DNA from 4 places in the Halomonas saccharevitans genome. Region 4 is predicted to be linked to each of the others. Evidence: predicted binding sites of a transcription regulator. Region 4 holds the regulator's gene; each other region holds the start of a gene.
The links. The regulator sigma-54, encoded in region 4, starts transcription at its own class of promoters, with help from an activator protein. The targets are predictions, from matches to a motif close to TGGCACNNNNNTTGCTNT.
Positions count from the first base shown of each region.

Region 1 (7,601 bases), on a different contig from region 4:
TGGCACTGGTGTTCGGTTTCCTGGCCTTCCGGTCGCGTGTGACCGGGGTCTATCTCTCGATCATCACCCAGGCCCTGACCTTCGCCCTGATGCTGGCCTTCTTCCGCAACGAGATGGGCTTCGGCGGCAACAACGGGCTGACGGACTTCAAGGAGCTGCTGGGCTTCGATCTGCGCAGCGACGCCACCCGACTCGGCCTGTTCCTGGCCACCGGCGTGGCCCTGGCCCTGGGCTATGTGCTGTGCCGGGCCATCGTCTCAAGCAAGCTCGGCCGGGTCAGCGTGGCCACTCGGGATGCCGAGGCGCGCACCCGCTTCCTCGGCTATCGGGTCGAGCGCTTCCAGCTCTTCGTCTTCGTGGTCTCGGCCATGCTGGCCGGGGTCGCCGGGGCGCTCTATGTCCCCCAGGTGGGCATCATCAACCCCAGCGAATTCTCGCCGATCTTCTCCATCGAGATCGTGCTCTGGGTGGCCCTGGGCGGGCGCGCGACCCTCTACGGCGCGGTTATCGGCGCGATACTGGTCAACTATGCCAAGACGGTGTTCACCGGGGTGATGCCGGATGCCTGGCTGTTTGCCCTGGGCGGCATGTTCGTGCTGGTCACGGTGCTGCTGCCCAAGGGCATCGCCGGCCTGCTTGCCTATCGGCTTCGCCGTCGTCGTCCGCCACCCTCGTCATCTCCTGAACCCACTGCGCCCCGGGAGGCCTCCGCATGAGTTTCCTGCATTCCCTGGCCGACCGTGACCGGGTCTTCGACTTCCTGGTGCCGGCGGCCTCACCGGTGGATGTTCGCCATGGGCCGATCCTCTACCTGGACGGCGTCACCGTCAGCTTCGACGGCTTCAAGGCGATCAACGATCTCAACCTGACCATCGACGATGGCGAGCTGCGCTGCATCATCGGCCCCAACGGGGCCGGCAAGACCACCATGATGGACATCATCACCGGCAAGACCCGACCCGACAGCGGCTCGGTCTGGTTCGGCAGTCGCCACGACCTGCTGGCCAAGAGCGAACCGGAGATCGCGAGCCTCGGCATCGGGCGCAAGTTCCAGAAGCCCACGGTATTCGAGGCCCTGACGGTGTTCGAGAACCTCGAACTCGCCATGGCGACCGACAAGCGCATCCTGCCCACGCTCACCGCGCGCCTGACCGGCGAGATCCGCGACCGCATCGAGGAGGTGCTCGCGACCATCGGGCTCACCGAGCTGCGCCATCGCCCGGCCGGCATTCTCTCCCACGGCCAGAAACAGTGGCTGGAGATCGGCATGCTGCTGATGCAGCGTCCCCGCTTGCTGCTGGTCGACGAGCCGGTGGCCGGCATGACCGAGCAGGAGATGGAGCGCACCGCCGAGCTGCTCACGGGCCTTGCCGGCAAGGGCAAGCAGTCCGTGGTGGTGGTCGAGCACGATATGGGCTTCGTGCGCTCCATCGCCCGCACCGTGACGGTGCTGCACCAGGGCAGCGTGCTGGCCGAGGGCAGCATGGACCAGGTCTCCCATGACCCGAAGGTCGTCGAGGTCTACCTGGGCGCCGACCCCGACGAGGAGGCCGCCTGATGCTGACCATCGAGACGCTTAACCAGTACTACGGGGAGAGCCACACCCTCTGGGACCTGGGCCTCGAGGTACCCACCGGTCGGTGCACCTGCGTGATGGGACGCAACGGGGTGGGCAAGACCACCCTGATGAAGGCGATCATGGGCGAGGTGGCGGTGGCCTCCGGCAGCATCCGCTATGCCGACGATGTGGAGCTGACCCGGCGGAAGGTCGAGGATCGCTCGCGGCTGGGCATCGGCTATGTGCCCCAGGGACGCCAGATCTTCCCGCTGCTCACCGTGGAGGAGAACCTGCGCACCGGCCTGGCCGCGCGAAAGGACGGCCTGAAGCGGATTCCGCCGCGGGTCTATGAGCTCTTCCCCGTGCTCGAGGAGATGAAGCATCGCCGCGGGGGCGATCTCTCCGGTGGCCAGCAGCAGCAGCTGGCTATCGGGCGGGCCCTGGTGCTCGAGCCGCGGTTACTGATCCTCGATGAGCCGGGGGAGGGCATCCAGCCCAATATCGTGGCCCAGATCGGCGAGGTGATCCGCCGGCTGATCCGCGAGGATGGCCTCAGCGTGCTGCTGGTGGAGCAGAAGCTGCCCTTCGCGCGCCAGTATGCCGACCGCTTCGTGATCATGGATCGGGGCCGCCCCGTGGCGCGCGGCGAGATCGGTGAGCTCTCCGAGGCCTTGATCCGAGAGCATCTGACGGTCTAGCCCTTGCCGCGCCGGATCGTCCCGGGCTGTTGCCAAGATCATGCCCCGGGCCGTACTTCAGAGCATGCACCAGGAAAAGACGGCTGCTCTTGAAGCTTTGCTACTTCTGGTGCACCTCGCCTTCCGGCTGCCCCTTTCTGGTGCTTCGGTGATCCGGCGATACTCCCTTGATGGCCATTCAACCCATTGAAAATATTTGGGTAATTCTATTTATCACCGTTCTGGTACAGCCCTTGCTGAAGTCAGTGCAATTGCCACTTTCCTGACAGGGCGGACCGCCATGACGGCCTTCTCGACACTCACGCCAGGACCGCCATCGCCGGCCTCGGGGCCGGTCTCTGGGCCTGTCTCGGGGCATCGTTTCGATGCCGGACGCCACTGGGCGGCCTCGCTGGACCTGGCCTTCGAGACCCGAGACGGCGTGACCCGCATGACGCGAGCCCGCCACCACGGGCCGCTGCGGGTGCAGCGCTCGTTTCACCCCGAGGGCCGTCATGCGGAAGGCCGCCCCGGCGCCTGCCATGTCTACCTGTTGCATCCGCCTGGCGGCCTGGTCAGCGGTGACGCCCTGACCATCAGCGTCCGGGTCGGCGCGGGGGCCCATGCGCTGCTGACCACCCCGGCCGCCAACAAACTCTACCGGGCCGACAGCCATGGCGTCGCCTGGCAGCAGCATACGCACCTCGATGTCGCCGAGGATGGGATGCTCGAGTGGCTGCCCCAGGAAACCCTGGCCTTCGACGGCTCGAAGGGCGAGCAGCGCACCACCATTGCCCTGTCGGAGACGTCACGTTGCCTCGGCTGGGAGGTGATGGCCCTGGGCCGACCGGCGAGTGCGCTGCCCTTCACCAGTGGCCGCATCGAGCAGCGCTTTCATCTGACCCGCAACGGCCGGCCCCTGTGGCTCGAGCGTCAGCCGCTGGATCCCCGTCATCCGCGCTTTGCCGGCCGCTGGGGGCAGGGCGGTGCCAGCGTGCAGGCCACGCTCTGGGCGGTGGGGCTCGAGGACGAATCGGACGCCGTGGAGGCGCTGCGCGATAGTCTGCCGACGAATCCGCGATGGGCGGTGACGGTGCGCCACGGGGTGTTGCTGATGCGCTACCTGGGCGGCGAGCGCAACGAGGCCTGGCGGCTGTGTCGCCAGGCCTGGGAGATCCTGCGGCCGAGGCTGCTCGGCCAGCCGGCCCATATCCCCAGGATCTGGTTGACCTGATTGCTTTTCTTGATGGAGACGCCCCATGGAACTGACCCCTAGAGACAAGGACAAGCTGCTGCTCTTCTCGGCCGCCCAGCTGGCCGAGCGGCGCCGCGATCGTGGTCTCAAGCTCAACTACCCCGAGGCGGTGGCGCTGATCAGCTTCGAGATCCTGGAGGGCGCCCGCGACGGTCGTAGCGTCGCGGATCTCATGAGCCATGGGCGCGAGATCCTGACCCGCGATGACGTCATGGAAGGAGTGGCCGAGATGGTCGACGAGGTCCAGGTCGAGGCCACCTTCCCGGACGGGACCAAGCTCGTCACCGTGCATACGCCCATCGTCTGAAAACTGGCTGCACTCGCGCAGTTTTCAACATTACAGGAGGGAGTGCCGATGATTCCCGGTGAGTACCAGTTACAGGACGGTGAGATCGAGCTCTGTGCGGGCCGCGATCGGATCACCGTCGAGGTGGCCAATACCGGCGACCGGCCGATCCAGGTCGGTTCCCATTATCACTTTGCCGAGACCAATCCGGCCCTGACCTTCGATCGCGAGCGCACGCGGGGCTACCGGCTGGATGTGGCCGCCGGCACGGCGATCCGCTTCGAGCCGGGCCAGGTGCGTGAGGTGACGCTGATTCCCTATGTCGGGGCGCGCCGCATCTTCGGCTTCCGTGGCGACGTCATGGACAGCCTCGATGCACCGGATCAGGGAGCATCGTCATGACCTCTCCCAACAAGATCGGCCGTCAGGCCTATGCCGACATGTACGGTCCCACGACAGGTGATCGGGTACGCCTGGGTGACACCGAGCTGTGGATCGAGGTCGAGCGCGATGCCACCCACTACGGTGAGGAGGTGAAGTTCGGCGGCGGCAAGGTGATCCGCGACGGCATGGGGCAGAGCCAGCGTCACGACGATTCGGTCATGGACACCGTGATTACCAACGCGCTGATCCTCGACTGGTGGGGCATCGTCAAGGCCGACGTCGGCCTCCAGGCGGGGCGCATCAAGGCCATCGGCAAGGCCGGCAACCCGGATACCCAGCCGGACGTGGAGATCGTCATCGGCCCCGGCACCGAGGTGATCGCCGGGGAGGGCAAGATCCTCACCGCCGGCGGCATCGATGCCCATATCCACTTCATCTGCCCCCAACAGGTGGAGGAGGCGCTGGTGAGCGGCATCACCACCATGCTCGGCGGCGGCACGGGTCCGGCCACCGGCTCCAACGCCACCACCTGCACGCCAGGGGCCTGGCACCTCGGCAAGATGCTCCAGGCGGTGGATGACCTGCCCATGAACATCGGCCTGCTCGGCAAGGGCAACGCTAGCCTTCCCGAGGCGCTGGAGGCCCAGCTCGAGGCCGGCGCCATGGGCCTCAAGCTGCACGAGGATTGGGGGACTACCCCGGCGTCCATCGACAACTGCCTGAGTGTTGCCGAGCGCTATGACGTCCAGGTGGCGATCCATACCGACACGCTCAACGAGTCGGGCTTCGTGGAAGACACCCTGGCCGCCTTCAAGGAACGCGGCATCCACACCTATCACACCGAGGGGGCCGGGGGCGGCCATGCGCCGGACATCCTCACCGCCTGCTCGAAGCCTTATGTGCTGCCGTCCTCGACCAACCCGACGCGGCCTTATACCGTTAACACCATCGACGAGCACCTCGACATGTTGATGGTGTGCCACCACCTGGACCCCAATATTCCCGAGGACGTGGCGTTCGCCGACTCGCGCATCCGTCGTGAGACTATCGCCGCCGAGGACATCCTCCAGGACCTGGGGGTGATCTCGATGATCGCCTCGGACTCCCAGGCCATGGGGCGAGTCGGCGAGGTGATCTGCCGGACCTGGCAGACCGCCCACAAGATGAAGCAGCAGCGTGGGCTGCTGCCGGAAGATGAAGGGCGCGGTGCCGATAACGTGCGCGCCCGGCGCTACATCGCCAAGTACACCATCAATCCCGCCATTACCCACGGCCTGAGCCATGAGGTGGGCTCCATCGAGGTGGGCAAGCTTGCGGACCTGGTGCTCTGGAAACCGGCCTTCTTCGGCACCAAGCCGGCGCTGATCCTCAAGGGCGGCATGATCGCCATGGCTCCCATGGGCGACCCCAATGCCTCGATCCCCACCCCCCAGCCGGTGCACTACCGCCCGATGTTCGGCTCATTCGGGGGGGCGGTGAGCCAGACCCGCCTGACCTTCGTCAGTCAGGCGGCGCTCGCGGCCGGCATCAAGGACAGTCTCGGCCTGAAGAGCCCGCTCAGCGCCTGCCGGGACGTGCGGGGCGTGTGCAAGGCCGACATGAAGCTCAACGACGCCTGCCCCGAGCTCAGCGTCGACCCGCAGACCTACGAGGTGCGCTGCGATGGGGAGCTTCTGACCTGCGAGCCCGCCACCGAGCTGCCGCTCGCCCAGCGCTACCACCTGTTCTGATGACCATGGTGATGAGGATGCCCATGTATGAGAGCCAGCCTGTCGACGCGAAACCTCGCGTGGCCGCTGGTGACCCGGACGAAGCGACGCGGGCGATCTTCAGGGATGAAGATCGAGGAAAGCCGGCACAGGGAGGTGCCGTCTTTCCGACCGCGGGAGTCCGTACGGGGCGCCAGGGTTTCGGACACGTGGGGTTAAGCGAAGGCAGGACTGGCTCATCTCGAGACACCATAGGAGCGGTTGTTCAATGCTGAAACTGATCGAACGCCTCGGGCCCATCGCGGCCGACCAGGCCACCGATACCCTGACACTTCCCTTCGAGCAGCGCGTGTTGGGCCGGCTAAAGGCCGTAAGCGATGCCGGGCGCACCATAGGCCTGTTCCTCGATCGTGGCCCGGTGCTGCGCGACGGCGAGGGGCTGCGCGCCGAGGGGGGCGAGGTGGTGCGCATCCGCGCCGCCGTGGAGCCGGTGGTCACCGCCCGCATCGCGGCGGGCCTGCCGATGGCGCGTCTCGCCTATCATCTGGGCAACCGTCACGTTCAGCTGGCGCTGGGCGAGGATGAAGACGCTTCACCGGGTCAGGGCGGCTTCGTGCGCTTCCCGCCGGATCATGTGCTGGAGGCGCTGGCCGAGCGGCTGGGGGCGCGCCTCGAGCACCACCGGGCACCCTTCGACCCCGAGCCGGGTGCCTATTCTCACGCCCAGTTCCATACACCCTCTCCGGCCACGGCCGGGGAGGGTGATGGGCATCACCCGCATCACCACGGCCACGATCATGACCATGCCCACTGAGGGGCCGGCGACGGCGGCGCGGGGCGATGACCTGGCGCTGCTGGGATTGCTGCAGCTGGTCAGTCCGGCGCTGCCCATCGGCGCCTTCGCCTTCTCCCAGGGGCTAGAGAGCGCCTTCGAACTGGGTTGGGTGTCTGATGAAGCGAGTCTCGGCGAGTGGCTCGAGGGCGTGCTGGAGGACGGCCTGACTCGCTGCGAGCTGCCGGCCCTGGCCCGCCTGACCCAGGCCTGGGACGAGGCGGATGGCGAGGCCATCGCCGGGTGGGACGACTGGCTCGCCGCCAACCGCGAGACCGCGGAGCTTGCCGCCGAAGATAGCCGCCTGGGCGCCGCCCTGGTGCGTCTGCTGGGGAGTCTCGCGCTGTTGCCGGGTGGCCCCTCGAGCGAGGCACCGGCGCTGCCGGCCAACGCCGGCTATGTGACGGTCTTCGCCTGGACGGCGCACGTGCGCGGCGTGCCACCGCGCCAGGCGATGCTGGGCTTCGCCTGGGCCTGGCTGGAGAACCAGTTGGCCGTGGCCTGCAAGGCCCTGCCCCTCGGGCATACGGCGGCCCAGCGCCTGGTTGAGCGAATGCGCCCGGCGCTGGTATCCGCGGCAGACGCGGCCCTGTCGCTAGAGGAAGACGCCCTGGGGCCGGCGCTGCCGGGCCTGGCCCTGGCCAGTGCCCTGCACGAGACCCAGTACTCACGACTGTTCAGAAGCTAAGGCTGGAAAAGCCAGGAGAAGCACCATGACTCATTGTCTGCGAATCGGCGTCGGCGGCCCGGTGGGCTCCGGCAAGACGGCCCTGCTCAAGCAGCTCTGCCGCGCCCTTCGGGACCACTACGACATCGCCGTGGTCACCAACGACATCTACACCCGCGAGGATGCCGACTTCCTGCTCAAGCACGAGGCTCTGCAGGCGGATCGGATCCTCG
Region 1 covers NZ_JAVXUR010000001.1:606,126-613,726, reverse strand. The annotation lists gene urtC (urea ABC transporter permease subunit UrtC) at 1-716, shown strand, start outside; gene urtD (urea ABC transporter ATP-binding protein UrtD) at 713-1,558, shown strand; gene urtE (urea ABC transporter ATP-binding subunit UrtE) at 1,558-2,256, shown strand; gene RSO68_RS02870 (urease accessory protein UreD) at 2,537-3,469, shown strand; gene RSO68_RS02865 (urease subunit gamma) at 3,495-3,797, shown strand; gene RSO68_RS02860 (urease subunit beta) at 3,846-4,178, shown strand; gene ureC (urease subunit alpha) at 4,175-5,890, shown strand; gene RSO68_RS02850 (urease accessory protein UreE) at 6,138-6,683, shown strand; gene RSO68_RS02845 (urease accessory protein UreF) at 6,673-7,389, shown strand; gene ureG (urease accessory protein UreG) at 7,415-7,601, shown strand, end outside.
Region 1: the regulator sigma-54 is predicted to act here: its motif matches at 2,479-2,496, upstream of RSO68_RS02870 (urease accessory protein UreD).

Region 2 (7,601 bases), on a different contig from region 4:
AGTTTGCGCTTGAGGACGTTCTCAGTGTGCACCACTGGAACGACACCCTGTTCAGTTTCCGCACCACCCGGGAGCGCAGCCTGCGCTTCAAGAACGGCCAGTTCGTGATGATCGGCCTCGAGGTGAACGGCAAGCCGCTGATGCGGGCCTACTCCATCGCCAGCCCCAACTACGAGGACCACCTGGAGTTCTTCAGCATCAAGGTGCAGGACGGCCCGCTGACCTCGCGGCTGCAGCACCTCGAGGTGGGCGATCAGATCATGGTCAGCCGCAAGCCCACCGGCACCCTGGTCACCGACGACCTGCTGCCGGGGCGCAACCTCTACCTGCTCTCCACCGGCACGGGCCTCGCGCCCTTCATGAGCCTGATCCAGGACCCGGAGGTCTACGAGCGCTTCGAGAAGGTGGTGCTGGTGCACGGCGTGCGTAACGTCAACGAGCTGGCCTACGCCGACTTCATTCAGAAGGACCTGCCGGCCCACGAGTACCTCGGCGAGGAGATCAGCGAGAAGCTGGTCTACTACCCCACGGTGACCCGCGAAGAGTTCCACACCATGGGGCGGCTGACCGACCATATCCGCAGCGGCAAGCTCACCGACGACATGGGGCTGCCGGCCATCGACCCGAAGCAGGATCGCGCCATGATCTGCGGCAGCCCGGCGATGCTCGACGATACCAGCGCCCTGCTCGACGAGCTCGGCTTCACCATCTCGCCGCGCATGGGCGAGCCCGGCGACTACGTGATCGAGCGCGCCTTCGTCGAGAAATAACCGGGCTTCGCCCGGAGCTGTAAGCCATAAGCTTGAAGCTGGAAGAAAAACCGCCCCCAGGCACAGGCCATGGGGGCGGTTTCATTCATGTTGCCTTCGAGCTTCGAGCTTCGAGCTTCGAGCTTCGAGCTTCGAGCTTTCAGACCGCGTCCTTGCCGGTCTCGCCGGTGCGGATGCGCAGCACCTGTTCCAGGGCGGTGACGAAGATCTTGCCGTCGCCGATCTTGCCGGTGTTGGCTACCTGGGTAATGGCATCGATCACCTTCTCGGCCATGTCGTCATCCACGGCCACTTCGAGCTTCACCTTGGGCAGGAAGTCGACGACGTATTCGGCGCCGCGGTAGAGCTCGGTGTGCCCCTTCTGGCGGCCGAAGCCCTTGACCTCGGTAACGGTGATGCCCTGGACGCCGATCTCGGAGAGCGACTCCCGTACGTCGTCGAGCTTGAACGGCTTGATGATGGCGGTCACCAGTTTCATGGTCTTGATCCTCGTCGTGTCCGTGGGTCGGTGGCGAACGCCGCCACCCTTACCGTACTCATTGTGCCAGAGCATACACCCGGGGCGAGAGGAATGAAAAAGCCCCCCGAAGGGGGCCAGGATGTGCGCGTGGGCTCACACGGGGGTGAGTCTCACGACTTGGAGGCGCCGAACTCGGGGTAGGCTTCCAGGCCGCATTCGGTCAGGTCGACCCCTTCGTACTCTTCCTCCTCGGTGACCCGGATGCCCATCACGGCCTTGAGGATCAGCCAGACGATCAGGCTGGCCACGAACACCCAGACGAAGATGCCGAGGATGCCGATGATCTGCGGACCGAAGCTGGCTCCGCTGTTGGTCAGCGGTACGGCCAGCACGCCCCAGATACCCACCACGCCGTGCACGGAGATGGCACCCACCGGGTCATCCAGCTTCAGCTTGTCCAGGGTCACGATGGCGAGGACCACCAGCAGACCACCCACGGCGCCGATCAGGGCGGCGCCCAGGGCGCTGGGCGAGAGCGGGTCGGCGGTAATGGCCACCAGGCCCGCCAGGGCGCCGTTCAGCGACATGGTCAGGTCGGCCTTGCGGAACCACAGCTTGGCCAGGATCAGCGCGGCGATCACGCCGCCGGCGGCGGCCGCGTTGGTGTTCACGAACACCTGGGCCACGTTGTTGGCGGAGGAGACGTCGGACATCTTCAGCTCGGAGCCGCCGTTGAAGCCGAACCAGCCCATCCACAGGATGAAGGTACCCAGGGTGGCCAGCGGCAGGTTGGCGCCGGGGATGGCGTAGATGCTGCCGTTCTTGCCGTACTTGCCCTTGCGCGGGCCGAGCACGATGACCCCGGCGAGCGCCGCCGCCGCACCGGCGAGGTGCACGATGCCCGAGCCGGCGTAGTCGGAATAGCCGACCTCGGACAGCCAGCCGCCGCCCCAGGTCCAGTAGCCGGACACCGGGTAGATGAAGCCGGTCATGACCACGGCGAAGGCCAGGAAGGCCCACAGCTTCATGCGCTCGGCCACGGCACCGGAGACGATGGACATGGCGGTTGCCACGAACACCACCTGGAAGAAGAAGTCCGAGCGCATGGAGTAGTAGGGGGCGTCATCGCCACCGGCGAGCACCGCCTCGACCCCGTTCTCGCTGCCGATCAGCGCGCCCAGGCTCGGCAGGAAGCCGCCGGCATCGCTGGAGTACATCAGGTAGTAGCCGACCAGCAGGTACATGGTGCAGGCGATCGCGAACAGGGCGATGTTCTTGGTGAGGATCTCGGCGGTGTTCTTGGAGCGCACCAGGCCCGCCTCGAGCATCGAGAAGCCGGCGGCCATCCACATCACCAGCACGCCGCAGATCAGGAAGTAGAAGGTATCGAGCGCGTAGCTCAGTTCGGGAAGTTCACTCATGGGTGTCTCTCCACGTCGGGAAGGAAAGGGAGTGGCAGTTAGACGGCATCGGCACCGCGCTCGCCGGTGCGGATGCGGATCACGTCCTCCAGCGGCGTGACGAAGACCTTGCCGTCGCCGATCTTGCCGCTGTTGGCCGCGCTGCAGATGGCGTCCAGCACGGTCTCGAGGCGCCCGTCGTCAACGGCGACCTCGACCTTGACCTTGGGCAGGAAGTCGACGACGTACTCTGCACCGCGATAGAGCTCGGTGTGGCCCTTCTGGCGGCCGAAGCCCTTGACCTCGGTGACGGTGATGCCCTGCACGCCGTTATCGGCGAGCGCCTCGCGGACGTCGTCGAGCTTGAAGGGCTTGATGATGGCGGTGATCAGCTTCATGACGGATCTCCCCTGCTGAAGGTGGGCGGCGTGGTGCCCCCCGAGAAGTGGTTGTCATGACTTTGCGCAAACCGTGCCACTTCCCACGATAGTTTCGTGAAATCAGTTGGCTGGAGGGGCCATGTCGGCTCGCCATTCGACGGGGCGCGCGAGGCGGGCGGAGGGCGCGCACTCTTCTGGTGCCTCGCCGTGGCGCATGTGCACCAGAAGTAGGCAGCGGCGAATGATGCGCCCTGCCGGTGGCTTGCGTATCCTTTGGACAGGCATCCACCCACGATTCAGGAGAGACACCATGGTGAGCCACGATCGCATCAGCCGCCTGGCCCAGCAGATCGGCGACCGGCTGCAGGGGGCGTCCCAGGCCCCGGAAGAGGTGCAGAAGGGCATCCAGCAGGTGGTCAAGGGCGCCTTCGATCGCCTGGAGCTGGTGTCGCGGGAGGACTTCGACATCCTGATGGATGTGATGCAGCGTACCCGGTCGCGCGTCGAGTCGCTGGAACAGCAGGTGGCGGCGCTGGAAGAGGCTCTGGACGCCGACGCCTCGCGGGAAACGGCGAGCGCCTCGACCGAGGCGCTGCCGGAGGAGCCGAGTGCTGCCGCCACGAGCGAGTCGAAGCCCGAACCCGGCCCTGAGGCAGGTTCCGATTCGCGCACCGAGTCGAGCGCCCCAGATTCAAACCCGGAGGAAGACGCCGGCGCTGGCGAGTCCAACCGCTGATCCTCGCCCGGCGCCGAGCACCCCTCGCCGGGCGCCCCTCGCCGGCCTGGTCTAGCCTGAGGGCAGACAGGCAGCGAGGGATCGCGCATGACGCTGGCAATTATCCACACCCGGGCCGGCCTCGGACTCGAGGCGCCCGAGGTGCTGGTCGAGGTGCATCTGGCCAATGGACTGCCCGGCATCACCCTGGTGGGGTTGCCGGAGGCCGCGGTGAAGGAGAGCCGCGAGCGCGTCCGCAGCGCCCTGGTCAATGCCGGTTTCGACTTCCCCCTGCGGCGCATTACCCTCAACCTCGCCCCCGCCGACCTGCCCAAGGAGGGCGGCCGCTTCGATCTGCCCATCGCCCTGGGGCTGCTGGTGGCCTCGGGCCAGGTGCCCCCCGAGGCACTCGACGGAGTCGAGTGCGCCGGCGAGCTGGCCCTGGACGGCCGGCTGCGACCGCTCAGCGGGGTGCTGCCGATGGCCATGGCCACGCGCCAGGCGCGCCGCCGGCTGATCGTACCCCGGGCCAACGCCGATGAGGCGGCCCTGGCCGGCGACCTGGAGGTGCTGCCCGCCGACCACCTGCTCGAGGTGGTGGCCCACCTGCTCGGCCAGACGCCGCTGCTTCCCCACCGTGCGCCTGGCCCCGCCCCGGCGTCGGAGCCGGGCCCGGATCTCGTTGATGTGCGCGGCCAGCACCAGGCGCGCCGCGCCCTGGAAGTGGCGGCGGCCGGCGGCCACAACCTGCTGTTCGCCGGTCCGCCCGGCACCGGCAAGACCATGCTGGCCAGCCGCCTGCCGGGCATCCTGCCGCCGCTCACCGAGCAGGAGGCGCTGGAGGTGGCGGCGATCCGCTCGGTCAGCGGGCTGTCCCACGTCGCCCAGTGGGGCGTTCGGCCCTTCCGTTCCCCGCACCATACGGCGAGCGCCGTGGCCCTGGTGGGCGGTGGCTCGAAGCCGCGCCCCGGCGAGATCTCCCTGGCCCATCGGGGCGTGCTGTTCCTGGATGAGCTGCCGGAGTTCTCCCGTCACGTGCTGGAGGTGATGCGCGAGCCCATGGAGTCGGGGCAGATCCATATCGCCCGCGCCAACCACGAGCGACGCTTCCCCGCCGGCTTCCAGCTGGTCGCGGCGATGAATCCCTGTCCCTGCGGGCACCTGGGTGACCCGCGTCGGCCCTGCCACTGCACGGCGGCGCAGATCCAGCGCTACCAGTCGCGGCTCTCCGGCCCGCTGCTCGATCGCATCGACCTCCAGGTGGAGGTGCCGGCGCTGGCGCCGGAGCAACTGACCTCGCGCGAGCCGGGCGAGCCCTCGGCGGTGGTTCGCGAGCGGGTGCTGGCGGCGCGGGCGAAGCAGGCCACCCGTGGCGGACTCAATGCCCGGCTGTCCGGACGCGCCCTGGAGGAGGCCTGCGGCCTCGAGGCCGCGGATCGGGCCTGGCTCGCCGGCGTGCTGGAGCGGCTCAGGCTATCGGCGCGGGCCTATCACCGGGTGTTGCGGGTGGCCCTGACCCTGGCCGATCTGGCCGGGGAGGCGCGACCCAGGCGTGACCAGCTGATCGAGGCCATCGGCTATCGACAGCTCGATCGGCTGCTCAAGGGGTGATCGGTCAACGCATGAAGGCGCTCGCGGTCAGAGGGCCGTGGCATCCAGCGCGCCGCTGATCTCGGTGCGCCAGGCGGGCGCGTCGCGTCCCAGGCGGCGAAGCGTCAGGCTCAGGCGGTAGGGCAGCAGCTCGCGGTCCGAGAGCGTCAGGCGTGGGCCGTCGGCGCTCAGGCGGCTCTCCAGGCGCCACTGGTTGTCGTGGCCCCCCTGGGCCATGGCCGCCCGCCACTCCAGGACCTGGGGGCCGTCGTCGACCGCCAGCAGGGCCCGGGTCAGGCTCTCGAGCAGGCGCGTGTCGGCGAGCCCCAGCCGGGTATCGACCTCCGGCATGGTCAGCAGCAGGACCTCGTCGACCGCCGGGCGCGGCAGGGGCGGGGTTTCAGTGACCTTCTCCGCGGCGCGCTCGCTCAGGCCGAACAGCGCCTGGCGCACGCTGGTCGGCCGCTCCGGGGCGCCGGCGCAGCCGACGAGCAGCAGCAGGCAGGCCAGGAACGGCAGCAATGGCAGGCGGCTGATCATGGCGAGCGCTTCCCTCTGCTCGGTTCGTCGGTCGCGGCCAGCGTCGCGACGAAGCGGTCGAGCACCGTGAAGAGCTCGCGGCGAATCGGCTCGGCCTCGTTGACCAGGTGATGACGGGCCTCGGGGTGGCGATGGATCTCGGCGTTGGGGAACTTGCGGTTAAGCACCTCGAGGTTCCATTCCCAGTCCACGGTCAGGTCCTGCTCGCCCTGCAGGATCAGCGTCGGCACCGGGCTCGGCGGCAGCGCCAGCAGCCGCGGCATCCAGCGGCGCATGGCGCCGACCCAGTCCATCGCCAGGCGATCGGCCTGCAGGGGATCGCCCTCGCGAAGGAAGTCGGCGAACTCGGCATCGGTGGAATTCGCGCGAAACTTGCGCGGGATCGACTCCACGAAGGGGCCCACCAGGCGGTGCAGCCAGCTAGACTGGTTCCACCCCCAGGGACGCACCAGCGGGGCCAGCAGCGCGAGTCCCGACCAGTGGCCGTCGTCGCCGCGGGTCAGGGCATCGGTGGCGAGAATCGCCGCCCCGGTGCTTTGCCCGACGCCGAGCCAGGGACGCGGCGCCAGTCCCTCGCCGTGCAGATGCTGCTGCAGATGGTGCAGGCAGCGGCCATAGTCTTCAAAGTCGTCGATGGAGGCGCGCCGGCCGCTGGAGAGGCCGTGACCCGGCAGGTCCCAGAGCACCACCCGCCAGCCCCGCGCGAGCAGACATTCCAGCAGGTGGCGGTAGAGACCGAGGTGATCGAAGTAGCCGTGCACGACGAAGGCGGTACCGAGGGGCGTCTCGGGGCTCCAGACCTGGGTCCAGAGGCGAAAATCGCCGGCCTGCAGATAGCCCACGTAGAGCCCTACCCGCTCGGCGAGCAGGGGCGCCAGGCCGTAGTGGCCCAGGTAGTGCTCGAGCGCCTGACCGGAGAGGTCGGCGGGGGCGAGGGGCCCCAGGGCCTGCAGGGGGGTGAAGTCGCTCATCGGTTTCTCCGCAATGCTCGTTCATGCTAGCGCCAAGCCGAGGGCGCGACCAGCGAAGCCTGTTAGCGGGCCTGCGGGGTGGGGTTTGCGACCTCATCATTTGGTCTAGCTTACGCCCCGTCATGCCGGCAACGGCTTTACATGTGGAAGCAATTTCCACAAAATCGATGCTACGCAGTCATCTTTCCCTGTCCGGCCGGTCGGTGCCAGGGGGCACCGAGCAGCCAAGCACGAGGAGTACGACCCATGACCCAACGCATTGCTCGCCACCGCCTCCAGGTGGCCGCCGAGCTGGACCGCTTCATCAACGAACAGGCCCTGCCGGGTAGCGGCGTCGACCCCGAGGCCTTCTGGAGCGGGGTCGACGCGCTCTTCCATGACCTGGCCCCACAGAACCGTGAGCTGCTCGCCGAGCGCGACCGCCTGCAGGATAAGCTCGACACCTGGCACCGTGAGAACCCCGGCCCGGTGCGCGACATGGCCGCCTACCGCGCCTTCCTCGAGGAGATCGGCTATCTCGTCGAGGCACCGGCCAAGGTCGGAGTGACCACCGCCAACGTCGATGACGAGATCACCACCCAGGCCGGTCCGCAGCTGGTGGTGCCGGTCAACAACGGCCGCTATGCCCTCAACGCCGCCAACGCGCGCTGGGGCAGCCTCTATGACGCCCTCTACGGCACCGATGCCATCCCCGAGGACGACGGCGCCGAGAAGGGCGCGAGCTTCAACCCGAAACGCGCCGAGAAGGTCATCGCCTACGCCCGGGGCGTGCTCG
Region 2 covers NZ_JAVXUR010000002.1:116,170-123,770, reverse strand. The annotation lists gene RSO68_RS06025 (ferredoxin--NADP reductase) at 1-770, shown strand, start outside; gene glnK (P-II family nitrogen regulator) at 910-1,248, opposite strand; gene RSO68_RS06015 (ammonium transporter) at 1,401-2,651, opposite strand; gene RSO68_RS06010 (P-II family nitrogen regulator) at 2,690-3,028, opposite strand; gene RSO68_RS06005 (accessory factor UbiK family protein) at 3,321-3,746, shown strand; gene RSO68_RS06000 (YifB family Mg chelatase-like AAA ATPase) at 3,834-5,336, shown strand; gene RSO68_RS05995 (hypothetical protein) at 5,364-5,855, opposite strand; gene RSO68_RS05990 (alpha/beta hydrolase) at 5,852-6,826, opposite strand; gene RSO68_RS05985 (malate synthase G) at 7,073-7,601, shown strand, end outside.
Region 2: the regulator sigma-54 is predicted to act here: its motif matches at 3,090-3,107, upstream of RSO68_RS06010 (P-II family nitrogen regulator).

Region 3 (7,601 bases), on a different contig from region 4:
GCAGGTCGAGCCACAGGCGGTCGTCCTGCCACTGCACCTGCTCGGCGATGGCCAGGGAGGCGGCTTCGAGCAGGCGGTCGAAGGCGCGATCGGCGGTGCGTCGTGCCTCGAACCAGGCCTGCAGCAGCATCAGGCTACCCAGTACCAGCAGCGGCAGCAGCAGCCAGACCAGCAGGCGGCGCGAGAGGCTGTCGCCGCGCGTCACTCGGCCTCCAGCAGGTAACCCAGGCCGCGCACCGTGCGCAGGGCCACGGCGCTTCCGGCCAGGCGTTTGCGCAGCCGATGCACATAGACCTCGATGGCGTTGTCGCCCAGGGCGTCGCCCTGGAACGCCTCCTCGGCGAGCCGGGCCTTGTCCACCGGCGTGCCGGCATGCTGCATCAGGCAGGCGAGCAGGCGCTGCTCCCGGGGCGGCAGGGTGAGCGGCTCGCCCTCAAGCGTAAAGCGCTGCTGCCGGATGTCGAGGGTGAGGGGCCCCGCCGTCAGCGCCGCCGCGGGGCTGCGGCGCCTGAGCAGGGCACGCACGCGAGCCTCGAGCTCGTCGAGGGCGAAGGGCTTGGCCAGGTAGTCGTCGGCGCCCAGGTCGAGGCCGCGGACCCGGTCCTCCACGGCGCCACGGGCGGTGAGGATCAACACGGGAGTGGCGCGGTCATGCGCCCTGAGGGCCTCGAGCACCTCGAGTCCGCCACAGCCCGGCAGGTTGAGGTCGAGCAGCACCAGCGCGAGGCCATGCCCGGGCACCGCCAGGCGCTCATGCGCCGCGCTGCCGTCGTCGAGGCAGCAGACCTCGTGGCCCTGCAGGCGCAGGGTCTCGGTCAGCGTCTCGGCCAGCAGGGCATCATCTTCCACCAGCAGCAGCGTCATGACCCCGTCTCCCCTGAGTCGCGTCCCGGGCCGGCCGACAGCACCGCCACGGCATGCTCCAGCGCGGCCCTGGCGCGGTGCGTATCCAGGCGTCCGGCCGGGCCCGAGAGGGCCAGCCAGCGCGGCGGCTCGAGGGCGTCGCCGGGCAACGCCTGGCACACCATGGCACCGCCGGGCAGGGCCGGGCGCGGGTCGTGTTCCTCGGTCACCGCCCAGCGGTCGCCCGGGTGCAGGTCATGACGCAGTGCGGTCTCGGGCAGCGTGACCAGCCGACACTCCGCCATGCCGTCCTCCACCTCGAGCAGGGTCGCGGTCTCGCCGGACTCGCTCGCCAGGCGGGCCAGCAGGGGCTGGATGCGCCTCGCCAGATGCCGGCCTGGAAGGTGGCGACGCGCCAGGCGCACCGGGGCATGGCCGAGGTGCCAGCGGCCGTGGTCGTCACGCTGCACGTAGTCGAAGCGGGAAAGCGACCCGAGCAGGCGCAGCAGGGTGCTCTTGTAGTAGCCGGTGGCCTGGGCCAGCTCGGCCAGGGTGAAGTATTCCTGCGCGGAGTCGAAGACCTCGAGCACGGTCAGTGCGCGCTCCACGGCCTCGACGCGGTCCTGTGCCATCTGCGGATCGAGCCTCCGTTATGTCTTTCGCCCTGGTGGTATGGAACCTCGGTGGCCTTGAACTTTGGTCGCAATCGGGCGCCGGAGCGTTGACGCTCCATGATCCGGGGCCTAACTTTCTGTCCTGAGGAACGATGTTCTGCCTTACAGAATTGTAAGGAAGGCCGACAGGTTCCGCAAGCCGAACATCACATAACGACTTCACAAGCCCGATGTCAGGAGGAACGCCCGCCATGAACCTCAAGCGACCCGTCCAGCTGGTAGCGATCACTGCCCTCGCCACCACCGCCGCAACCGCCTTCGCCTTCGAGCCCGAGGGCAAGGTCGAGTGCCTGGCCCCCGCCGATCCGGGTGGCGGCTGGGACTTCACCTGCCGCAGCGTGGGGAAGGTGATGGAAGATATGGATATCGTGCCGCGCAGCGTGCAGACCATCAACATGGCTGGCGCCGGCGGCGGGGTGGCCTATGCGCACACCGTCAGCAAGCGTGCCGGCGACGAGCAGCTGCTGGTCGCCGCGTCCACCGCGACCACCACGCGCCTGGCCCAGGGCCAGTTTCCGGGCATGAACGCCGACATGGTCAACTGGATCGGTGCGCTGGGCGCGGACTATGGCGTGATCGGCGTATCCGTGGACTCCGAATACGATGACCTGCCCGAGCTGATGGAGGCCCTCAAGGAAGACCCGCGCAGCGTCAAGTTTGCCGGTGGCAGCGCCAAGGGCGGCTGGGATCACCTCAAGGTGCTGATCGCCGCTCAGGCGGCCGAGGTCGACGAGCTGCCGCGCATTCCCTACCTCTCCTACAACAATGGCGGTGAGGCTCTGACCCAGGTGATCGGTGGCCACGTCGATGCCTTCACCGGCGACATCACCGAGGCCCAGGGCTTCATGGAGTCCGGTGACCTCCGGGTACTGGCCATACTGTCCGATGAGCGCCTGCCCGGCGATTACAGCGATATCCCCACCGCCAAGGAGCAGGGCATCGATGCCGTCGGCCCCAACTGGCGTGGCTTCTACATGCCGGCCGATATCTCCGACGAGGCGAAGCAGTACTGGGTGGATGCCATGGATACCATCTACGAAAGCCAGGAGTGGAAGGACGTCATGACCAACAATGGCCTGATGCCTTTCCACATGAGCGCCGGTGAGTTCGAGTCCTTCGTCAAGGACCAGATCGATGATATCGAGCAGCTCTCCAAGGATATCGGGTTGATTCAGTAATGACCTTCAATGATCGCATCTTCGGAATACTGATGATCGTCCTGGCCGTCGCGTACGGCTGGGGCACCACTCAGTTCAACGAACCCTTCGGCGGGACCGAGGCCGTCGGCCCCGAAACCTTTCCACGACTGCTGGCCGCCGTTCTGGCCCTGTCCAGCCTGTACATGATCGTGCGGCCGGACCCGGATAACGCCTGGCCCTGGAGCCGCACCGGCATCGAGCTGATCGTCGCCGTGGTCGTGCTGATCTTCTACGCCGCGCTGCTGCAACCGCTCGGCTTCATCATCAGCACCACCCTGGCCGTGGGCACCCTGTGCTGGCGCATGGGGTCTCGCCCGGTCAAGGCCTATGTCATCGGGGCAGTATCCGGTGTGGTGGTGTATCTGGTGTTCAACTTCGCCCTCGACCTGGCGCTGCCGCTGGGCCTGCTGTCGTTCCTGGAGGTGGGTTGATGGAAACGCTTGGCTTCTTGATGGACGGGTTCGGCGTCGCCCTGGCACCGCACAACCTGATGTTCGCCTTGCTCGGCGCCTTCCTGGGGACTCTGATCGGGGCGCTACCGGGACTGGGTCCGGCCAACGGGGTGGCGATCCTGATCCCGCTGGCCTTCACCCTGGGGCTCGCCCCGGAAACCGCGATGATCATGCTGACCTCGGTCTATGCCGGCGCCATGTACGGCGGGCGCATTTCCTCGATCCTGCTCAACATTCCCGGCGATGAGCCGGCCATGATGACCTGCCTGGACGGCTACCCCATGGCCCAGCAGGGCAAGGCCTCCGAGGCCCTGGCCATCTCCGCCGTGGCCTCCTTTATCGGCAGCCTGATCGCCACCATCGGCCTGATCCTGCTGGCGCCGCTGCTGGCCGACTTCGCCTTGACCTTCGGGCCGGCCGAGTACTTCGCGCTCTTCCTGCTGGCGTTCGCCACCCTGGGCGGCATCACCGGCAAGAACCCCATGAAGACGGTCGTCGCGGCGGCCATCGGCCTGATGATCGCCACCGTGGGCATCGACAACACCGGCGTGCAGCGCTACACCTTCGGCGTGCTGGAACTCTACGAGGGGGTGGATTTCATCATCGCCATCGTCGGCCTGTTCGCCATCTCGGAGCTGTTGTTCTTCATCGAGGAGAAGGCCGGTGGCGGCAAGGAAAAGATGGCCGTCAACAAGCTCACGCTGAAATGGAAGGACATCCGTAACATTCTGCCGTCGAGCCTGCGGGGCGGGGTGCTGGGTTTCATCGCCGGCGTGCTGCCGGGCGCAGGGGCCTCGCTTGGCAGCTTCATCGGCTACACCCTCGAGAAAAAGGTGATCGGCAAGAAGGGCTACTTCGGCAAGGGCGACCCGCGCGGCGTGGCCGGGCCAGAGGCGGGCAACAACGGCGCCTCCAGTGGCGCGCTGGTGCCCATGCTGACGCTGGGCGTGCCGGGCAGCGGCACCACGGCGGTGCTGCTGGCGCTGTTGATCTCGCTGAACATCACGCCCGGACCGCTGATGTTCACCCAGAACGCCGACATCGTCTGGGGGGTGATCGCGGCGCTGCTGATCGGCAACTTCCTGCTGCTGATCCTGAACATTCCGCTGGTCGGGATCTTCGTCAAGCTGCTCTCGGTGCCGCCGATGTACCTGCTGCCGGTCGTGACCATGATCGCCTTCGTGGGGATCTACTCGATCAGCAACACCACCTTTGATCTCTACTTCATGGTGGCCTTCGGGGTGGGCGGCTACGTGCTGCGCAAGCTGGAGATCCCGCTGGTGCCGGTGATCCTTGGCCTGCTGCTGGGGCCGGAGATGGAGAAGAACCTGCGCCACGCCATGGACATCGCCGACGGCGACTGGACCATCCTGTGGGACAGCGGGCTTGCCATCGGCCTGTGGGTGTTCGCCGGCCTGGGGCTGATCCTGCCCTACATCGTCGGCCCGCTGCTGCGCCGCCGCATGAAGGTGACCACCGGCACGGGAGGGCCGGAAGGCGACTGAGCTCGGCAGCGTCTCCTGCTCACCCTTTGCGTTCTGTGTGTTTCACGGGGGCGCCGGCCAGGCCGGCGCCCCCGTGTCGTGTCCGGCCGCCGTGCCCCGTGATGGTGCGTTGCACCATGGTCCCGGGCGATGAGGGAGCGGTGGGGCGGGCGCACGCTCCACGAAAGCGCCCGACGGCGCATGCCGTCCCTTGTTGAGCTTCTGCCAATAGACTGATTCGCCGAGCAAAACGCGGCAGCCCGTCGAAGTGGCACACCCCTTGCGGTGACATATCAGAGGCATCCTCGCGATGTCCTCCAGCCCAGGACTCATCGACAACAACATCGCTCGCAAGGAGCTCTCATGATTCCGTCATCCGCTTTCCGTTCTTCCCGCTGGCTGGCCGCGTCCCTCCTGAGCCTGGGAATGGCGGCACCCGCCATGGCCCAGGAGGGTCCGATCAAGGTCGGTATCCTGCACTCGCTCTCCGGCACCATGGCCATCAGCGAGACGGTGCTCAAGGACACCGTCGAGATGCTCATCGAACAGCAGAACGCCGAGGGCGGCCTGCTGGGTCGCCAGCTGGAAGCCGTCGTCGTGGACCCGGCCTCCGACTGGCCGCTGTTCGCCGAGAAGGCCCGTGAGCTGCTGGCTCAGGAGGAGGTCGACGTGATCTTCGGCAACTGGACCTCGGTGTCACGCAAGTCCGTGCTGCCGGTGGTCGAGGAGCTCAACGGCCTGCTCTTCTATCCGGTGCAGTACGAGGGGGAGGAGTCCTCCGAGAACGTCTTCTACACCGGGGCGGCACCCAACCAGCAGGCGATTCCCGCCGTGAACTATCTGATGAATAACATCGGTGTGGAGCGCTGGGTGCTGGCCGGCACGGACTATGTGTACCCGCGCACCACCAACAAGATCCTCGATGCCTACCTCAAGTCGCATGGCGTGGCCGACGAGGACATCATGATCAACTACACCCCCTTCGGTCACTCGGACTGGCAAAACATCGTCTCCGAGATCAAGGCGTTCGGCAGCCAGGGCAAGAAGACCGCGGTGGTCTCGACCATCAATGGCGACGCCAATGTGCCCTTCTATCGTGAACTGGGCAACCAGGGCATCGACGCCGCCGACATCCCGGTGGTGGCCTTCTCGGTGGGCGAGCAGGAGCTCACCGGCATCGACACCGCGCCGCTGGTCGGCCACCTCGCCGCCTGGAACTACTTCATGAGCGTCGATACGGACACTAACTATGACTTCATCGACGCCTGGATCGAGTACACCGGCGATGACATGGCGGTGACCAACGATCCCATGGAAGCCCATTACATCGGCTTCAACATGTGGGCCGAGGCGGTACGCAAGGCCGGCACCACCGAGGTCGATGAGGTCAAGGACGCCATCATCGGCGTCAGCGTCCCCAACCTCACCGGGGGCTACGCGGCGATGATGCCCAACCACCACATTACCAAGCCGGTGCTGATCGGCGAGATCCAGGACAACGGCCAGTTCTCCATCGTCTGGGAGACCCCTTCCACCGTGGCCGGCGATGCCTGGTCCGACTACCTGGAAGGCTCGAAGGACCTGATCAGCGATTGGCGCGCCCCCCTGTCCTGCGGCAACTACAACGTCGTGAAGGGTAGCTGCGGTGGCAGCGAGACCCAGTAAGAGGTCGCCGTCGCATAACACGCGTTTCTTCGCGGAACCGCGCTGACAGACTCATCGGGCCGACACTCGGCCCGGTGATGTCGGCACGCCACTCGACGATCATTCACAGGACACGTCCATGAAGATCCCCCCCTGTCTCAGGTGGCTGCTGGCCCTGTGCCTGCTCGCCTGCCTGCCGCTGGCCGCCCTTGCCCATGCCCAGGACCAGGCACAGGCCCAGGCCCAGGCCCAGGACGACACCGGCCAGTCCCTGCTGGCGTCCCTCGATGCGGCGTCCTACGCCCGGATGGATGGAGCCATCGAGGCCATCGTCGGCAGCGGCGACGAGCGTAGCCGCGGCTGGCTGGAAGCCCTGCTTGGCGGCAAGTTGCAGCGCCACAAGGAGACCGGCCGCTTCGTCGTGGTGCTCGAGAACCGGGGCCGGAACTGGCCGGTGGTCGATGCCCTGACCGGCGAGGCCCTCGGCGAGATGTCGCGCCGTGAGCTCGACCGCATCGGCATCAACAATGCGCTGCGCGGCCAGCTGCAGAGTGTCCTGGCGGTGCTCGACCTGCGGGTGGATGACGTCGGCGCCCGTCGTGAGGCGGCCCGCGACCTGCTGGGGCGGGTCGACGAGGCCATGGTGGCGCCCCTGCAGGGCCTGCTCGAGGACGAGGGGGATGATGAGGTCAGGCGCCTGCTGGCGCAGGGTCTGGCGATTCATCGGCTCGAGCAGGGCGATGCCGCGGCGATCGGTTCGTTGGCGGGAAGCCTCAATCCCGAGGCCCGTGCGGCCCTCAGTTCGGCGGCACGCAGCGACGACCCTGCGCTCGCCGAAGCAGCCAGCTCGGCGCTTGCCGACATCGAGCAGAAGCTCAGGATCAATAGTGGTCTGGAGACCCTCTACTTCGGCCTGTCGCTGGGGTCGGTGCTGGTGCTGGCGGCCATCGGGCTTGCCATCACCTTCGGCGTGATGGGGGTCATCAACATGGCCCACGGCGAGCTGATGATGCTCGGCGCCTACACCACCTGGGCGATGCAGCAGCTGCTGCCCGGCCAGCCCGGCCTGGCCCTGGTGCTGTCGATTCCCGCCGGCTTCCTGGTGGCGGCGCTGGCCGGCATCGCCATCGAACGTGGCGTCATTCAGTTCCTCAAGGGCCGCCCCCTGGAGACCCTGCTGGCCACCTTCGGCGTCAGCCTGATCCTCCAGCAGCTGGTTCGCACCGTGATCTCGCCGCTCAATCGCACCGTGGTCAGCCCGGAGTGGATGAGCGGCTCGCTGATGATCAACGAGGGACTGTCGCT
Region 3 covers NZ_JAVXUR010000001.1:614,638-622,238, reverse strand. The annotation lists gene RSO68_RS02925 (sensor histidine kinase) at 1-205, opposite strand, end outside; gene RSO68_RS02920 (response regulator transcription factor) at 202-864, opposite strand; gene RSO68_RS02915 (helix-turn-helix domain-containing protein) at 861-1,475, opposite strand; gene RSO68_RS02910 (Bug family tripartite tricarboxylate transporter substrate binding protein) at 1,709-2,695, shown strand; gene RSO68_RS02905 (tripartite tricarboxylate transporter TctB family protein) at 2,695-3,147, shown strand; gene RSO68_RS02900 (tripartite tricarboxylate transporter permease) at 3,147-4,673, shown strand; gene urtA (urea ABC transporter substrate-binding protein) at 5,016-6,317, shown strand; gene urtB (urea ABC transporter permease subunit UrtB) at 6,436-7,601, shown strand, end outside.
Region 3: the regulator sigma-54 is predicted to act here: its motif matches at 4,922-4,939, upstream of urtA (urea ABC transporter substrate-binding protein).

Region 4 (7,601 bases):
AGTGCAGGCCCTCCACTTCGACGAAGGTGGAGTCCGTCATTGCATCAGCTTCCTTCGCAAAATCAGCGTCCTTCGCAAAATTGTCGAACATCGTATCCTAACCATGCCCTGGCGCGCCAGCGCCCCGAGGGAGCCCTTGCACCGCCGGGGCCCGCCATGTTCAATGTGCGCCCTTCATTCCCCGCTCGGATCTCGCCATGCTGGTTCCCCTGCTGATCGTGTCGCTCGGTTTCATCGGCCTGCTGTGGAGTGCCGACCGCTTCGTCGGAGCCGCCGCCGCTACCGCCTGGCGAGCCGGCATGAGCACCCTGCTGGTGGGCATGACCGTCGTCTCGCTGGGCACCTCGGCCCCGGAGATCGTGGTCTCGGTGATGGCCTCCCTGGACGGCGTGCCGGACCTGGCCGTCGGCAACGCGCTGGGGTCCAACATCGCCAATATCGCCCTGGTGCTCGGCGTGACCGCCCTGGTGGTGCCGATTCCGGTGCGTTTCTCCATCGTGCGTCGCGAACTGCCGTTGCTACTCGGCGCCACGGGTCTGGCAGGCTACGCGCTGGCCAACGGCCACCTCGACCGCCTCGACGGGGCGCTGCTGCTGGTGCTGCTGGTGTTCAGCCTGTGGTGGCTGTTTCGCGCCGACACCCCGGATGAAGAGGTCGCGGGCGAGATTCCCGGTATGCCACTGGGCCAGGCCCTGGCCTGGCTGATCGGCACCCTGGTGATCATGGTGGCCAGCTCTCGGGCGCTGGTGTGGGGCGCCAGCGAACTGGCCCGCGGGCTCGGGATCAGCGAGCTCACCATTGGCCTGACCGTGGTGGCCATCGGCACCAGCCTGCCAGAGCTCGCCGCCTGCGTCGCCAGCGCGCTGAAGCGCCACCACGACCTGGCCATCGGCAACGTCATCGGCTCCAACCTCTTCAACATGCTGACCGTGCTGCCCGTGCCCGCCCTGCTGGCGCCGGGTGCCACCGACCCCGCCGCGGCCGCCCGCGACTATCCGGTAATGCTGCTGCTGACCCTGGCGCTGGGCGCGCTGCTGCTGTGGAATCGGCGCGGCCGGCTGGGACGGCTGCCCGGGGCCCTGCTGCTGCTCTGTTACCTCGCCTATCTGACCTGGCTGGGAAGCGCAGGCCTTTCCCCCGCGGCCTGACCCCTTGAGTGAAACCTCACAACGGGCAACAATCACTGCCATGACCAACGACACACCCTCCGCGGCCGGCACCTCCCTCCTGCGCGACAGTGCCCGCCGCACCCTGGAACTGGAACAGCAGGCCGTGGCGGCCCTGGCCGAACGCCTCGACGACGCCTTCGACCAGGCCTGCCGGCTGATACTCGCCTGCCGCGGCCGCGTGGTGGTCACCGGCATGGGCAAGTCGGGCCATATCGCCGGCAAGATCGCCGCCACGCTAGCGAGTACCGGCACGCCGGCCTTCTTCGTGCATCCCGGCGAGGCCAGCCACGGCGACCTGGGCATGATCACCCGCGGCGACGTGGTGCTGGCGCTCTCCAACTCCGGCGAGACCGCCGAGGTCACCGCCCTGCTGCCTCTACTCAAGCGCATGGGCACGCCGCTGATCAGCATGACCGGTCGCCCCGACTCGACCCTTGGACGCCACGCCGACGCTCATCTGGACGCCGGCGTCGAACGCGAGGCCTGCCCGCTGGACCTGGCGCCGACCTCGTCGACCACCGCCGCCCTCGCGCTGGGCGATGCCCTGGCCGTGGCGCTGCTCGAGTCACGCGGCTTCACCGCCGAGGACTTCGCCCTCTCCCACCCCGGCGGCAGCCTCGGCAAGCGCCTGCTGCTGCGGGTCGCCGACCTGATGCACCAGGGCCACCGGCTGCCCGCGGTGCCGCTGGGCAGCCCGCTGCGTGACGCCCTGCTGGAGATCACCCGCCAGGGCCTGGGCTTCACCTGCGTGGTCGGCGAGGATGGCCGCCTGGCCGGGGTCTACACCGACGGCGACCTGCGCCGCACCCTCGATCAGCACAGCGACCTCTCAGGGCTCACCGTCGATGACGTCATGACCCGCCCCGGCAAGCGCATCGCCCCCGACACCCTGGCCGCCGAAGCGGTGCGCCTGATGGAGGACGGGCGCATCTCGGCGCTGGCCGTGGTCGACGCCGACGGCCGCCCGATCGGCGCCCTGCACATGCACGACCTGCTCGCCAGCGGCGTCATCTGATCCCTTGCGACCATCCGCTACCGCCGACCCTCGACCGGAGACACCATGAGCCTCGTCCCTACCCAGCCACACCGCCCCCTCAACGACGGCCAGCTGGTCGACCGCCTGCGCCATGTCCGCCTGCTGGCCATGGACGTGGACGGCGTGCTCACCGACGGGCGTCTGTACTTCCAGGCCGATGGCGTCGAGATCAAGGCCTTCCATACCCTCGACGGCCACGGCATCAAGCTCGTGCAGCGCGCCGGGATCGTGGTGGCCCTGATCACCGGACGCGACTCGCCGATGGTCAGCCGCCGCGCCGCCGCGCTGGGCATCCAGCACGTCTTCCAGGGCGCCGAGAAGAAGCTCAACGTGCTGCGCGAGCTGTGCGCCCACCTGGAGCTGGAACTCGAGCAGGTCGCCTACTGCGGTGACGACATGCCCGACATGGCCGCCATTCGCCGTGCCGGGGTCGGCATCAGCGTGCCCGGCGCGCCGACCTACATCCGCGACCAGGCCGACTGGGTCACCGAGGCCGAGGGCGGCCACGGCGCGGTGCGCGAGATCTGCGACACCCTGCTGCAGGCCCAGGGGCACTGGGACGCCGTGCTCGATACCTACCTCCACGGCGTGCGCTGAACCATGGGCCTACCGCGCCCCGGCTTTCGCACCGGGCTTCTGCTGCTGCTGCTCGCCCTGGGCGGCGGGCTGGCGCTGCTCGACCTGCAGGACGCACCGGCTCCCGGCCCGGTACCGGGAGACGTCTCCGGCGAGCCCGACTACTATCTCAAGGACGCCCGGCTGACGCGCTTCGATGCCACGGGCGAGCCTCACCAGCGCCTGGACACGCCGCGCCTGACCCATACCCCCCACGACGACGTCACCCGCCTCGAGCAACCCGACGCGCGCCTGATCGACGCCGCGGGCCGGGTCTGGCTGGCCAATGGCGACCACGGCACCCTGGGGGCGGGAGGCAACCCGCTGACCCTGACCGGTGACGCGCGCCTGCTGGCCCCGGCGGAGCGCTGGCAGCTGGACACCGAGATCCTGCACTTCGACGCCGACAGCGGCCATGCCTGGAGCGAGACCCCGGCGATGCTGCGCCAGCCCCCCCAGCGGATGCGCGGCGAACGCTTCGACGCCTGGATCCATGACAACCGCGCGCGACTGACCGACAATGTGCGCGGACACCATCCGCCCGACACCCGCGAGGATCCCGAGTCATGATGCGAACTCTCTTCGCCCCCCTGCTGACCTTCGGCGTCATTGGCCTGCTGCTCGGCAGCGCTCCGGCCCTGGCCCTGGAGGGTGATGCCAGCGCCCCGATCCAGGTCGAGGCCGACCGCCTCGACCTCGACGACCGCGCGGGCACCGCCGTCTACACTGGCGACGTGGAGATCCAGCAGGGCAGCATGCAGCTGACCGGCGCACGGGTGGAGATCCGCCGCAACGACCAGGGCCAGCTCACCCTCGCCACCGCCACCGGCGAGCGCGCCTACATCGAGCAGCAGCCCGCCCCGGATGAGCCCATGGTGCGCGGCTGGGGGCGTACCGTCGTCTATCATGTCGCCGAGCGGCGCATCGAATTGATCGACCGCGCCGAGCTTCACCAGGGCGGCGACACCTTCGACGGCGGCTACCTCGAATACTTCCTCGATCGCCGCGTCGTCCAGGCGCGCTCCGACGCGCAGGGCGTCGAGGAGCGCCAGCGGGTGCGGATGACCCTCGAACCCGAACAGCAGGACGGTCCGTGATGAAGACCCTGAGGGCCGAACACCTGGCCAAGAGCTACAAGCGGCGCCGGGTGGTGCAGGACATCAGCCTCTCCATCGAGCAGGGCCGGATCGTCGGCCTGCTCGGCCCCAACGGGGCCGGCAAGACCACCTCCTTCTACATGATCGTCGGCCTGGTGCGCGCCGATGCCGGCACGGTACATATCGATGAGCGGGACCTGTCGACGGCGGCCATGCACGAACGTGCCCGAGCCGGCATCGGCTACCTGCCCCAGGAAGCCTCGATCTTTCGCAAGCTGTCGGTCGCCGACAACATCATGGCGATCCTCGAGACCCGCCGCGACCTCGACCGACGTGGTCGCGAGCGCCGGCTCGAGGAGCTGCTCGAGGACTTCCACGTGACCCACATCCGCGACAACCTCGGCATGAGCCTCTCCGGGGGGGAGCGGCGGCGGGTCGAGATCGCCCGGGCGCTGGCCACCGAGCCTGCTTTCATCCTGCTCGACGAGCCCTTCGCCGGGGTCGACCCGATCTCGGTAGGCGAGATCAAGGGCATCATCCGCCAGCTCAAGGCCCGCGACATCGGCGTGCTGATCACCGACCACAACGTCCGCGAGACCCTTGATATCTGTGACACAGCGTACATCGTCGGCGACGGCCAGATCATCGCCGAGGGAGATGCCGAGGCGATACTGGCCAATCAGCGCGTCCGCGACGTCTACCTGGGCCAGGATTTCCGCCTCTGACCGCCGCCGCCTGAAAACCATCATGATTCACCAGCGACATCATGCCCGAGAATGGCACGATTGTTGCTAATTCTCCGGTTGCACCCCCCGCGCCCAGCGGCTAGGGTGGAATTTTTAGGCACGTCGAGGGAACTCCTCTCATGGCCATGAAGGCTTCCCTGCAGCTTCGCGTCGGCACTCAACTGACCATGACGCCCCAGCTGCAGCAGGCCATCGCCCTGCTGCAGCTCTCGACCCTGGACCTGCGCCAGGAGATCCAGCAGGCGCTGGAATCCAATCCTCTGCTGGACGTGGAGGAGGAATTCGGCGAACAGGCGGCGAGCGAGACGCCCGACGACGACTGGGCCAGCGAGATTCCCGCCGAACTCACCACCGACAGCGACTGGTCCGATACCTACCAGGATCTGGGCAGCTCGCCCGCCGGCGGCGAAGCCCCCGACTTCGAGCGCCAGTCCGCGGGTCAGAGCCTCCAGGGTCACCTGACCTGGCAGCTGGCGATGATCGACCTCGACGAGCGCCAGCGGCACATCGCCGAGAGCCTGATCGACGCCGTCAACGGCGACGGCTACCTCACCCAGCCCCTGGAGGAGATCCGCGACGGCCTCAAGGCCCAGGGCCTCGCGGGGCTCAGGAGCCGGGAGGTCGAGCAGGTGCTGATGCGCCTCCAGCAGTTCGAGCCTACCGGCGTCTTCGCCCGCGACCTGCGCGAGTGCCTGCAGCTGCAGCTCGCTGTACTGCCCGACGACACCCCGCTGCTGCCCCAGGCGCGCCGCCTGGTGCGCCAGTTCCTCGAGGCGCTGGCCGGCGATGATCGCCGCCTGCTCAAACGCCGCCTCGGCCTCGACGACGAGGCCCTCGACACGGCCATCGGCTTGGTGCGCTCGCTGGATCCGCGCCCCGCCAGTGCCTTCGGCGAGGGCGACAGCGACTACGTGATTCCCGATCTCGTCGCCCGCCATACCCGCGAAGGGTGGCAGGTGGAGCTCAATCCCGAGGCCATGCCACGCCTGCGCATCCAGCCGGACTACGCCGCGCTGATTCGTCGCGCCGACAAGAGCGCGGACAACCAGTTTCTCAAGGATCACCTGCAGGAGGCGCGCTGGCTGATCAAGAGCCTTTCCAGCCGCAACGACACTCTGCTGCGGGTGGGTCGCGAGATCATGGTGCGCCAGCTCGACTTCCTGGAGCGCGGTGAGGAGGCCATGAAGCCGCTGATCCTGGCCGATATCGCCCAGGTCGTGGAGATGCACGAATCGACCATCTCACGGGTCACCACCCAGAAATTCATCCACACCCCGCGCGGTATGTTCGAGCTCAAGTACTTCTTCTCCAGCCAGGTGGGCGGTGGCAGCGGCGAAGGCGATGCCCACTCCAGCACCGCCATTCGCGCCCGGATCCGCAAGCTGATTCAGGACGAGCCCCCGCGCAAGCCGCTCTCGGACAGCCGGCTGGTCGCCCTGCTCGACGAGGCGGGCATTGCCGTGGCGCGACGCACGGTCGCGAAATATCGCGAGGGGATGGGCATCGCCTCCTCCAGCGAGCGCAAGCGCCTTCGTTGAACGCCACGCATGGCGTATCGACGCGCCCGGATGCCGGCGTCCGATGCGGGCGCAAGCGGTTGAATTGACGCCGTTCGAAGAGTGTCTTGCCACCCCCGGCCGAGGGGGTATGCAGGGCGCTAAAAAGGGTTACAATCGACTCACACCCCGTAAGAGCAAGGAGCGTGTCATGCAAGTCAACATCACCGGCCATCATGTGGAACTGACCGACGCACTGCGTGACTATGTGCAGGAAAAGCTGACCCGCGTCGAGCGTCATTACGACAACATCACCAACGTGCAGGTCACCCTCTCCGTGGAGAAGGAGCGCCAGCAGGCCGCCTGCACCCTGCATGCTGCCGGTGCCGACCTCCATGCCGAGGCCATGGAGAATGACATGTACGCCGCCATCGATGCGCTGGCCGACAAGCTCGACCGTCAGCTGGTCAAGCACAAGGAAAAGGCCCAGGCCCGCGCCCAGGGCGCCGGCGCGCGCTGATTCCGTCATGACACTGGACGCCATCCTGCCCCCCGAGCGCGCGCTCTTCGACGTGCCCGGGGGAAGCAAGAAGCGGGTGCTGGAGTTCTTCAGCACCTTCATCGCCCAGAACACGCCCAGCCTCGACAGCCAGGAGGTGTTCAGCCGCCTGATCGGGCGTGAACGGCTGGGCAGCACCGGTATCGGCAACGGGGTCGCCATCCCGCATGCCCGAAACCCGCACTGCAAGGCGCCCATCGCCGGCTTTCTGAAGCTGGCCGAACCGGTCGACTTCGATGCCATCGACGGGGAGCCAGTAGATCTGGTCTTCGTACTGCTGGTTCCCCAGGAGGCCGACGAGGCGCACCTCGCGCTGCTGGGACAGGTAGCTGGCGTGATGAACGACGCCGATACCCGCGGACGCCTGCGGCATAGCTCTAGCCAGCGCGAGCTTCATGAGCATCTCATGGAGGCGATACGGCAACAGGCCTCAGACGGCCGCCAGGACGGCTGACCCCCCTTGGGACACCGCCCGCCCCTTTCACGACCAGGAGACCCGCATGCAGCTCGTGATCATCAGTGGTCGGTCGGGTTCCGGCAAGTCGATCGCGCTGCAGGCGCTGGAAGACCTGGGCTACTACGCCATCGATAACCTGCCGGCCATGCTGCTCGGGCCGCTGGTCGACGAGCTCCAGCAGGGCCGCAGCGTGCGATCATCGATCGCCGTCAGCATCGATGCGCGCAATCTGCCCGACGCCCTCGCGCGCTTTCCCGAACTCCTCGACGACCTGCGCACCCGCGACCTCGAGTGCCAGGTAGTCTACCTGACCACCGATGCGCGCATCCTGCTGGAGCGCTACTCCCAGACCCGACGTCGCCATCCGCTGACCCGCGGCAGCGACATGACCCTGGCCGAGGCCATCGATACCGAGGAGCAGGCGCT
Region 4 covers NZ_JAVXUR010000005.1:68,628-76,228, reverse strand. The annotation lists gene RSO68_RS12925 (ABC transporter ATP-binding protein) at 1-40, opposite strand, end outside; gene RSO68_RS12920 (calcium/sodium antiporter) at 198-1,148, shown strand; gene RSO68_RS12915 (KpsF/GutQ family sugar-phosphate isomerase) at 1,189-2,184, shown strand; gene RSO68_RS12910 (KdsC family phosphatase) at 2,230-2,802, shown strand; gene lptC (LPS export ABC transporter periplasmic protein LptC) at 2,806-3,390, shown strand; gene lptA (lipopolysaccharide transport periplasmic protein LptA) at 3,390-3,917, shown strand; gene lptB (LPS export ABC transporter ATP-binding protein) at 3,917-4,642, shown strand; gene RSO68_RS12890 (RNA polymerase factor sigma-54) at 4,783-6,201, shown strand; gene hpf (ribosome hibernation-promoting factor, HPF/YfiA family) at 6,371-6,679, shown strand; gene ptsN (PTS IIA-like nitrogen regulatory protein PtsN) at 6,687-7,172, shown strand; gene rapZ (RNase adapter RapZ) at 7,219-7,601, shown strand, end outside.